Regions from separate parts of the Spirillospora sp. NPDC048824 genome, predicted to be linked through region 3. Evidence: riboswitches for the same ligand, from Rfam matches in the RefSeq annotation. Region 3 holds a riboswitch; each other region holds the start of a gene.
What was found. Region 3 has a riboswitch for cyclic di-AMP ahead of ACGFIS_RS33900 (CHAP domain-containing protein). Riboswitches for the same ligand answer to the same signal wherever they lie in the genome.
Positions count from the first base shown of each region.

Region 1: linked by a shared signal. The riboswitch ahead of ACGFIS_RS04840 (NlpC/P60 family protein) and the one ahead of ACGFIS_RS33900 (CHAP domain-containing protein) in region 3 are both predicted to bind cyclic di-AMP.
Region 2: linked by a shared signal. The riboswitch ahead of ACGFIS_RS08510 (CHAP domain-containing protein) and the one ahead of ACGFIS_RS33900 (CHAP domain-containing protein) in region 3 are both predicted to bind cyclic di-AMP.

Region 1 is NZ_JBICUS010000002.1:291,201-294,465, reverse strand. Features, by position in the region: gene ACGFIS_RS04850 (Mut7-C RNAse domain-containing protein) at 1-186, shown strand, start outside; gene ACGFIS_RS04845 ((deoxy)nucleoside triphosphate pyrophosphohydrolase) at 218-610, shown strand; gene ACGFIS_RS04840 (NlpC/P60 family protein) at 895-1,908, opposite strand; cyclic di-AMP (ydaO/yuaA leader) riboswitch at 1,916-2,050, opposite strand; gene typA (translational GTPase TypA) at 2,243-3,265, shown strand, end outside.
Region 2 is NZ_JBICUS010000003.1:451,273-454,537, reverse strand. Features, by position in the region: gene ACGFIS_RS08515 (hypothetical protein) at 1-221, opposite strand, end outside; gene ACGFIS_RS08510 (CHAP domain-containing protein) at 261-1,109, opposite strand; cyclic di-AMP (ydaO/yuaA leader) riboswitch at 1,118-1,284, opposite strand; cyclic di-AMP (ydaO/yuaA leader) riboswitch at 1,408-1,607, opposite strand; gene ACGFIS_RS08505 (NlpC/P60 family protein) at 2,109-3,152, opposite strand.
Region 3 is NZ_JBICUS010000026.1:10,315-13,579, forward strand. Features, by position in the region: gene ACGFIS_RS33895 (CDP-glycerol glycerophosphotransferase family protein) at 1-923, opposite strand, end outside; gene ACGFIS_RS33900 (CHAP domain-containing protein) at 1,242-1,997, opposite strand; cyclic di-AMP (ydaO/yuaA leader) riboswitch at 2,008-2,165, opposite strand; gene ACGFIS_RS33905 (SpoIIE family protein phosphatase) at 2,619-3,265, opposite strand, start outside.

The DNA of each region.
Region 1 (3,265 bases), on a different contig from region 3:
CAGGAGATCGAAGGCGACCTTGAGCTGGGCACGCGCCGCAGCTACGACGTCTACGGCCGCTGCGCCGACTGCGGTCAGCTCTACTGGCGCGGCGCGCACGGCGGCCACCTGGAGGAGATCGTCCGTGACGCGACACGCCAGGTCGAGTCCATCCGGGAGACCGGACGGGCCGGAAGCGCCGTCTGACGCCGATGGGGACGACAGGGAAGAGGAGCCGGTGGCGAACGATCTCGTGGTGGTCGGGGCGGCGATCATTTCCGACGGGCGGTTGCTGAGCGCCCAGCGTGCCGAGCCGCCGCACATGGCGGGCGGCTGGGAGCTGCCCGGCGGGAAGGTCGACCCGGGCGAGACGGACGAGGACGCGCTGGTGCGCGAGTGCCACGAGGAGCTCGCCATCAAGATCCGGTTGAAAGACCGGATCGGCGGCGACTGGCGGCTCAGCGGGCAGGCCGTGCTCCGGGTGTGGACGGCGCAGATCACCGAGGGCGAACCGCAGGCCCTGGAACACCTGGCGCTCCGCTGGCTGTCCCCGGACGAGCTGTACGACGTCGCCTGGCTCCCCGGCGACCTCCCCGTAATCGACGCCCTCGCCCACCAGGGCCTCACCTGAGACGGCCCGCCGCAGAAGCAAGACGCCCGCCGTCCGAAGGGGCGGACGACCCCGGCCCCCACCCCGACCCCGCGACGACCCAAACCGTCGCGATCGCGTCCGAAGGCAGGCTTCGAGCGAAGCAAGAAACCTGATCGCGCAGCGAGCCGCAAGGCGAGCCGGAGCGATGCAGCGATCGCACGCAGTGCCCGCCGAAGGGAGGGCCCTCCAGGGCCCGACCGCCAAGGGCACTGCAAAAAAAGGACGAGGGCTTCCCGCCGCGCCGCGGGAAGCCCCCGACGTTCTCAGGAGATGCGATTCGCGCCGGCGTAGTCGGAGCGGTCGGACATCTTGGAGATCTTCACCACATCACCGGTCTGCGGGGCGTGCAGGTACTTGCCGTCGCTGAGGTAGATGCCCATGTGGTGGAGGCTGCCGCCGAAGTAGACCAGGTCGCCGGAGCGGAGCTGGTTCCGGGGGACCTTGGAACCGAGTCCGTACAGGGCGCCGGTGTAGTGCGGCAGCCCGCGCTTGCCGATCTGGGCGTACGCCCAGACGACGAGCCCTGAGCAGTCGAAGCTGTTCGGCCTGGCGGCGGCCCACACGTACGGCGAGCCGAGTTTGGTGAGCGCCTTGCGGGCCATGTCGGCCGGCGCACCCGATCCCTTCACGGTCGCGCGCAGGCCGCTGCGGGGGTCGCTGACCCGGGTGGTGGTCAGCTTGTCCAGCCGCTTCGTGACCTCGGCGACCTTCTGCCTGGCCGCTTCGCGGGCCTTCTCGGCGTCCGCGGCGGCCTTCTCGACCTGCGCCTTCTTCGCCTCGGCGGTGCGCTGCGCGGTCTCGGCCTGCTCGATCTGCTTCTGCAGCGCCTGGACGGTGGTGATCTGGCTCTGGGTCAGGTAGGCGCGTTCGGCCAGCCCTTCGGCCGAGCCGTCGGCACCGAAGATCACGTCGGGGGCGCCGGTCATGTAGTTCGCGGCCGCCATCCGTCCGAGCCGCTCGCGGGCGGGGGTGGCCTGGGCGCGCAACGCCGCGGCCTCCTTGGCGGCGGCCTGCTCGGCCTTCTTGGCCTTGCCCAGGTCGACGCGGGTCTTGTTGTACTTCTCGGTGAGGATCTCGGCCTCTTCGTTCAGCGCGTCGAGGCTTTTGCGCAGCCCCTCCTCCGTCGTCGGAGTGGGGGTCGGGGAGGTCGCGGCGGCGAGCTGGAACGGCGACGTGGCGTGGGCGGCGACGGGCGCGGTGGCGCCGAGGCCGATCAGGAGCATCGTGGCCGTGGCGGCGGGCGTGACGCGCCGCCACCGTCGGGGGGCCGGTGCCAAGCCGGTGTTCTCCTCTCCTCGCGCGCCTACCGGGTTAGCTGACGGGTTCGGGCCAGGAGTCGCCCTACGACGTGTGTCGATTCACCCCAGGGACCTGGGTCCCCGGCTCTCCCGTTCGCGGGAGATTCGGCGCTCCGGTCGCAGCCCCGGGGAGAGGGGGCCTCGGACGACCGGATCTCGGAAAGATTACAAAGAACGAGCAAAGTTGGCGAATCGGGGTCCCTGTGACCGGTGGGGAGGCCTTCGCCGAACGGGTTGCGGGCACGGGCAAGTAGAATGGCCGATGCCGTGTTCTGCGGCGGATCCCGAACTCTCACCCCAAGGCGAGCCCCGCATGCCCATCACCACGCGCGATGACCTCCGGAACGTCGCGATCGTCGCCCACGTCGACCACGGAAAGACGACGCTGGTCGACGCCATGCTCTGGCAGTCCGGGGCCTTCCGGGAGAACCAGACCGTCGACGACCGCGTGATGGACTCCGACGATCTGGAGCGCGAGAAGGGGATCACCATTCTCGCCAAGAACACCGCCGTGCGGCACAACGGGCTGACGATCAACATCATCGACACCCCGGGGCACGCGGACTTCGGCGGTGAGGTGGAGCGCGGGCTGTCCATGGTGGACGGCGTCGTCCTGCTGGTGGACGCCAGCGAGGGCCCGCTCCCGCAGACGCGGTTCGTGCTGCGCAAGGCGCTCGCCGCGCGGCTGCCGGTGATCCTGGTCGTGAACAAGACCGACCGTCCCGACGCCCGCATCGACGAGGTCGTGGACGAGACGTACGAGCTGTTCATGGACCTCGACGCCGACGAGGAGCAGATCGACTTCCCGATCGTGTACGCGTCGGGCCGCGCCGGGCGGGCGTCGCTGGACAAGCCCGCCGACGGCGCCATGCCCGGCAGCGACGACCTGGAGCCGCTGTTCAAGGTCATCACCGAGACGATCCCGGCGCCGTCCTTCGACCCGGACGTCCCGCTGCGGGCGCACGTCACCAACCTGGACGCCTCCAGTTACCTCGGCCGCATCGCGCTGTGCCGGGTGCACGCCGGGACGATCAAGAAGGGCCAGCAGGTCGCCTGGTGCCGGCACGACGGCAGCATCGAGCGGGTGAAGATCACCGAGCTGCTGATGACCGACGCGCTCACCCGCAAGCCCGCGCAGGAGGCGGGGCCCGGCGACATCATCGCGATCGCCGGCATCCCCGACATCATGATCGGCGACACCATCGCCGACCCGGACGACCCGCGCCCGCTGCCGCTGATCACCGTGGACGAGCCCGCGATCTCCATGACGGTCGGCACCAACACCGGGCCGATGGCGGGACGGGAGAAGGGCACCAAGGTCACCGCCCGGATGGTC
Region 2 (3,265 bases), on a different contig from region 3:
AGGACGGCGGCGGCGTCCGCGGGGCTGAACGCTCCGGCGGCCTGCGCGGCGTTGGGGGGCGGCGTCGCCTGGGCGTCCGGCGCTCCGTCGTCGCCGGAACGTGTGCCGAGGAGCCCCGCGCCGGCGCCCAGCAGCACGGCGGCCCCGCCGGCGCCCAGGGCGAGTGCCCTGCGGCGCGTGACGGGGCCGCCGTTTCCGGCCTGCCCGGGACCGTCCTCCATGCGCGTGATCCTATGCAGCCGGCGGGGGAGGAGGGGACGTCAGGACCTGTACTCGGGGTAGCCGTAGCCGACGACGGTGCCGGTCGAGCGTTCCCTGACCCGGACGGCGTTGTCGGTGTTGCCCTCGACCGCCTCGATGGTGCCGTCGTCGATCTTCTTGGTCACCATGCCGACGTGGACGATGTCGCCGATGTCCTTGCCGCCGTTCCAGGCGTAGAAGACGATCGCGCCGGGCTTGGGCTCGGTGCCCCAGCGCCCCTGGTCCCGGAACCACTCGGCGTGGGCGATGGTCCAGGCGTCGCTGCCGAACTGGTCGCTGAGGCCGATCTGCTCGCCGATCCATGAGACGAACATGTCGCACCAGGCGGCGTCGTCGTACGCCTGGACGGAGCCGCCGTCGCGCGCGACGGTCTCCTTGGCGCGGGCGGATTCCACGTACCACGTGTTGAACTTGGTCTTGCCGCTGCCGTCCTCCGCGATGCCGACCTGCGCCCTGGCGAGCTCGATGGCCTCGCCGGCGGTGGGCCGCGAATCCTCTGACGGCTTCTTGGGGGCGCCGGACTGCGGTCGGCCCTTTCCGGTGGGCTCGCCCTCCTTGCCACCGTCCTTGGACTTACTCCGGTTCTCGTCCTTGGAGCCGGACCTGTCCTTGGACGAGGACTTGGAACCGGGTGTGGACTTGCCCGCGTCCCCGCCGGCGGCCGGGCCGGCCGCGGCGGCGTGGGTGGGAACGGAGGCGAACGGCAGGACCGACGCCTGCGCGGTGGCCGCGGCGGTGCCGAGAACGGCGGCGCCGACGATCACGCCGCCGGCCGTCCGCCAGGTGATGGCCAAGGTACTGGGCTTGCGGTGCTTGCCCGGAATCTTCTTGCGATGCGCGCCTGGCATGGGGGATCTCCTGACTTCCATGCCGCCTACCGGGTTAGCTGACGGGTTCGGGCGTGGAAGCCGCCCTACGGCCCGCTGGGCAGGCCGATTCACCCCGAAAGGACACAGTGGGTCCCCGGCTCCGCGCTCCCGTGCGTCTGGGCACGGTGAACCGCGGACTCGGCGGTGGCGGCCCGGGGGCGGGCACGCCGGTTCGGATGGGGGTTCCGCCGGGCGGGGGCGCCCGTGCGGAAGGAAGGGAAAGCCGGGCGTGGCCGCACTCGGGCGGCCACGCCCAGGTAACGCTGCGGGTTTCTCTCCTTCTTCTTCCAGACGCCTACCGGGTTAGCTGACGGGTTCGGGCGTGGAAGTGGCCCTACGGCGGGCTCCCACCGTTCGGCGGTGAGAGACGCACCGATTCACCCCGGGTGCCGGAATGCCCGTCCAGGGACGGTCCCTGGACTCCGGCGGATATGGGTCCCCGGTTCCGCTCGTCGGCGGATTCGGCGCTGCCGCTGCGATCCTGGGGGCGTGATGGGGCCCGTGCGCGGGACCTGTCTCCCGCGTGCGAAAGAGCGGCGCCTGATGTTGTGTGTGCGGACGGCGGCCCGTTTGCGGGGACCGTCCTGGGCCTGATCCGCGGGATCCGCCGTGGCAGCGCTCTCAGCGCCATGCACGCTGCGGGCGTGCGCACGGTGGGCCGGGCCGGCCGGGTCTGCTGGGAGACCGTCTGCGGTACCCGTCGGGTACCGGGGGGCGACGCGTGGATCGTGCCGCCGGGGGGAGCGGCACGTGGCTCGCGCCGCAGTCACGCGGCAGCTGGATGTGCCGCGCGGGGGCCGTTGCGCCTGGTGGGCGCCTCGGGGCCACGGCGTCTGGAGGGCGCCGTGAGTGGTGACAACGTACCAAAGCCCCAACAGATGGCAAACCCCCCCAAAATCAACAACGGACCAGGTCAAGCCTGGTCCGCTGTCACAAAGGGCTCCGTCACGCCCATCGCGGGCGCTCCGGTGCGGGGCGTCAGGGGCGCCCGGCGCCGTAGTAGTTGCTCAGGTAGTAGCCCGAGGTGATGCTCACGACCTCGACGTTCTTGCCGGTGCGCGGCGCGTGGATCATCTTGCCGCCGCCCACGTACATGCCCATGTGCCCGAGGCCGCTGAAGAACACCAGGTCGCCGGGCTGCAGGTTGCTCTTGGACACCCGCTTGGTGGCGGCGTACTGGGTGTTGGTGGTGCGGGTGATGTTCACGCCCGCCGCGGCCCACGCCTTCATCGTCAGGCCGGAGCAGTCGTAGGAGTTCGGGCCGGTGGCGCCGTAGGAGTACGGCTTGCCGAGCTGGGCGTAGGCGAAGTTGAGCGCCACGCGGGCCGAGCCGCTGGCCGGGCCGTTGTAGGTGCCGCCGACGCTGCCCGAGCCGCCGGACGAGGTCCCGCCGCCGAGCCGCCGCAGCAGGGCCTTCTGCTTGGCGACCTCCTTGTCGAGCTTCTTCTTCTGCTCCTTCAGCTCCGTGCTCTTGGCCTTCACATCGTCGTAGGAGGCCTTGGCCTGCGCCTCCTCGCGGCGGAGCCGCTGGGCGGTCGCGAGGAACTGGGTCAGCTGGGAGCTGCGCTCGTGCGACAGATGCGAGAAGACGGCCGCCTGGTCCAGGATCGCCTGCGGGTCGCCGGTGCCGACGAAGCCGGTGACGTTGGCCGTGTCACCGTTCTTGTACGCGGCGGCCGCCATCTGGGCGATCTTGGCGCGCTGCTCCTCGAAGGCGGCCTGCTCCCGCTTGCTCGACTTGCTCGCGACCTTGTACTTCTTCTTGGCGATCTTGAGCTTCTCGTTGAGCTGGTTGAACTTCTCGACCTTCTGGTCCATCTCCTCGGCCAGCTTGTCGAGCTTCTTCTGGACCTGCGCCCTGGTCGGCTCGGGCTCGGCGTGCGCCACGACCGGGGGAGACGCGAGGGAGACCGTCAGCGTCAGGCACGCGACGGCCGCCAGGCGACGGGAGGCGCCTCTGTTCGCCGCGCCCCCTCGCCGGTCGCGCTCGTGCGCTGCTTGCCCGATGAGATCATTGGCCACGGTCGGTTTCGCCCCTCTCGTCCACGACAGTCAGCGGATGACATTAGCGATACGCAACAACCGTCACAACCGGTTCATCACTCTTTAGCTGGCTTAACTCGGAATAAGCGCCA
Region 3 (3,265 bases):
GGCAGCGGATTGGCCTCCTCGAACGCCCGGGGGTCCAGCTCGGCCACATAGCCGGCCGCCAGGTCCAGGAACCGCGCCTGGTGGTCCGGGTCACGACCGCGCAGCTCCCGCATGTAGAGCAGCAGGTCGTGGTTGATGAACTTGACGTCCTTGGCACGCCGCAGGTCGTGGGCGCCGCGCAGCGCGAACAGCATGTCGATGCGCCGGTGGATCTCCAGCCGGTCGGCGAAGTTGGCCAGCTCGGCGCGCCTGTTGGAGATGGACGGCGCCGCCGCCGGCTCCCGGACCAGCCAGTTGTAGACCCGGTGCGGGATCAGCGCGGTACGGCCGGCGGCCAGGTACGCCTCGGCGGTGAACAGCAGGTCCTCGTAGTACAGCTCCTCGACGAACCGCAGTCCCTGCTCGTCCAGGAAGCCCCGGCGGTACGCCTTGTTGGTCGACAGCGTGTCGTAGAGGAGATCGGGGTTCTCGCTCAGCGACCCGTACACCGCGCGTCGCTCGTAAAGCCAGGGGTACCAGGGGCGGACGCGTGCCTTCGCGTCCTGCGGCCGGTCCAGGAAGACCCGGTCGCACCGGCCGGACACGATGTCGGCGCCGGTGTCCTCGGCCGCGCCCAGCAGGTTGAGGCAGGCGTGCCGGTCCAGGAGGTCGTCGCTGTCGAGGAACATCACGTACCGGCCTGTGGAGGCCTCGATGCCGGCGTTGCGCGGGCGGCCGCACCCCCCGGAGTTCGACGGCAGGTGGACGGACCTGACCCGCCCCGGCTGCGCGGCGGCGAACCGGTCGGCGACCTCCGCGGTGCCGTCGGTGCTCGCGTCGTCGACGATGACCGTCTCGACCGACCCCAGCGACTGCCCCAGCGACGAGGCGGCCGCACGCGGCAGCCTCCGCGCGTCGTTGTAGGCGATCACCACTACACTCACATCCGGGCGCATGGGCTTCCCCCTCCACGGCTTGGAGTTCCGGGAGACGCCCCCCAGGCCTCCGGCAGTGGCGTCCGATCCGGCCTTCTGCTCAGGTGCTCCCTTCCATGCGCCGATCGGACGCGTGCAGGGTTCCTTTCCAAGAACACCGCGCCAAGGTCCAAGGGCGATCAAAGCCTGTCAACGGTTGGTATTACCCGCCTTCGACGCAGACATGAGGGCAGATCACCCGGGAACGCCAGAAGGCGCCCGGCGGGGATGCCGGGCGCCTTCTGATCACGGAGGCGCGAGCGCGCCGATCGTGGATCGCGGGATGGATCAGGCCGCGTAGTCGGGGTAGCCGTACCCGACGACCGTGGACTTGTCGCGGACCTTCTTCTGCACCGCGTTCTCGGTGTTGCCCTCGATGGTGCTGACGGTGCCGTCGCCGTTGTCCTTGACGACGATGCCGACGTGGTCGATGGCACCGATGCTGGAGCTCTTGTCCCAGTCGAAGAACACGACCGAGCCGGGCTTGGCCTTCTTGCCCCAGCGGCCGGTGTCCTCGAACCAGGAGGCGTGCTGGACGGTGTAGGCGTCCCAGCCCATGTTCTTGACGCCGGTCTGGGCTCCGAGCCACGAGACGAACATGTTGCACCACTGCGCGCCGTTGTAGGCGTCGACGGAGAAGCCGCCGTCGCGCTGGGCGGTGGCCTTGGCGTGCGGGGTCGACACGTACCAGTCGTGGAACTTGGTCTGGCCGCCCTGGCCTTCGCTGATGCCGACCTGCTCCTCGGCCAGCTCGAGCACCTCGGAGGCCTTGACCGCGCGCGGCGGCACCTTGTAGCCCGCCTCGAGGTAGTCGGCGGCGGAGCGCTCAGCGGACTCGCTCGACGAGACCGTGCCCTTCTCGGCGGCCGCCTGGGCCGGAGTCTCGGCGACGGCGTCGCCGGTGAGGGGGTTGAACATCGCGAGCCCGACGGCTCCCGCGAGCACCGCGCTGACGGCGACGCTGACGGCCTTGTCCTCGGCCGTGAAGCTGTTCAGGGTGGCGGTGATGTTGTTCAGGGAAAGTCGATCGAAGCGACCGGTCATGCGGGGAATCTCCTTGTCTCCCATGACGCCTACCGGGTTAGCTGACGGATTCGGGCATGGAAGTAGCCCTACGGCGCGACTCTGCGGCGCGCCGATTCACCCCTGGAACCTGGGTCCCCGGCTCCGTTCCGGTCGAGTGGACCGGGACGGACTCGGCCTCGCACAGCGGGATGCGGTGCTGGATTTTCGGATTGATCTCAGCGATTGGATCTCGATGAGGTGGCGCGCATCTGTGGCGCGCATCGCGTGCGGGTTCCGCTCCGCGATCCTCGGCCGCGCATGGGGCGGCCGGTGGCAACGCATGGGACGCGCTGCGGGATTCGGATAGAAGGTATCAACCTTCTCAAGGAAAGCAAATCACCGACAAAACTCCGTCTTGCCTGCTCAAAGGCCTTCCAAGACACCACCAACAGCGTCAGCGCCGGATGTCTTCCCGATCACTCGGCGACCGGCCCTCAGGCCCTTTCCCCACGGGGCTCCGGCCCACCGGGCACAAGGTAAAGAACCCGCGTACGGCGACGGCCGGCACACGGCGTTCCGCCCTGTGCCGGCCGTCTGCCCCCCGCTCAGGTGAGTTCTAAGTCACACGGTGAGCTCTTCGCAGGTCAAACATGGTTCTCGTCACTCCACGCGCAACGCGAAGAGCGTGGTGTCGTCCGCCGCCCGGTCATGCTCCATCCGCGCCAGGACCTCGTCCAGCACCAGCCCCGGCCGCGTCGAGGTGTCCCGCAGAATGGCGGTGAGGCGGGCGATCCGCTCGTCCAGATCCGCGTCCCTGCGCTCCACGAGGCCGTCGGTGTAGAGGAAGAGCATGTCGCCGCGCTCGAGGCGGGTGGTCATCGTCGTGTACTCCCAGCCTGGCATCGCGCCGAGCATCGGGTCACGGACGACCTCCAGCGGCGCCGCCCACCCGTCCCGGATCAGGATCGGCGGCGGATGTCCCGCGCACGTCCACTCCACGACGCGGCGCGCCGGGTCGAAATGGCCGACGACGGCCGTCCCCGTCGCCGGCGGATCCATGGTGCCGACCAGCTCGTTCAGCCACCCCACCAGCCGTCCCGCCGGCTCCCCCGTGCACGCGAGGCCCAGCAGCCCGTTGCGGCTGCGCGCCATCGCCGCTGCCGCGGGCAGCCCGTGCCCGGCCGCGTCTCCGATGGCGTACAACGCCCGCCCGTCCGGCAGCACGCGGGTCGCGTACCAGTCCCCGCCGATGCGGGCGGTGCTCTCCGCAGCCAGGCTCCGGATCGAGGTGACCAGGCCGGGCAGCC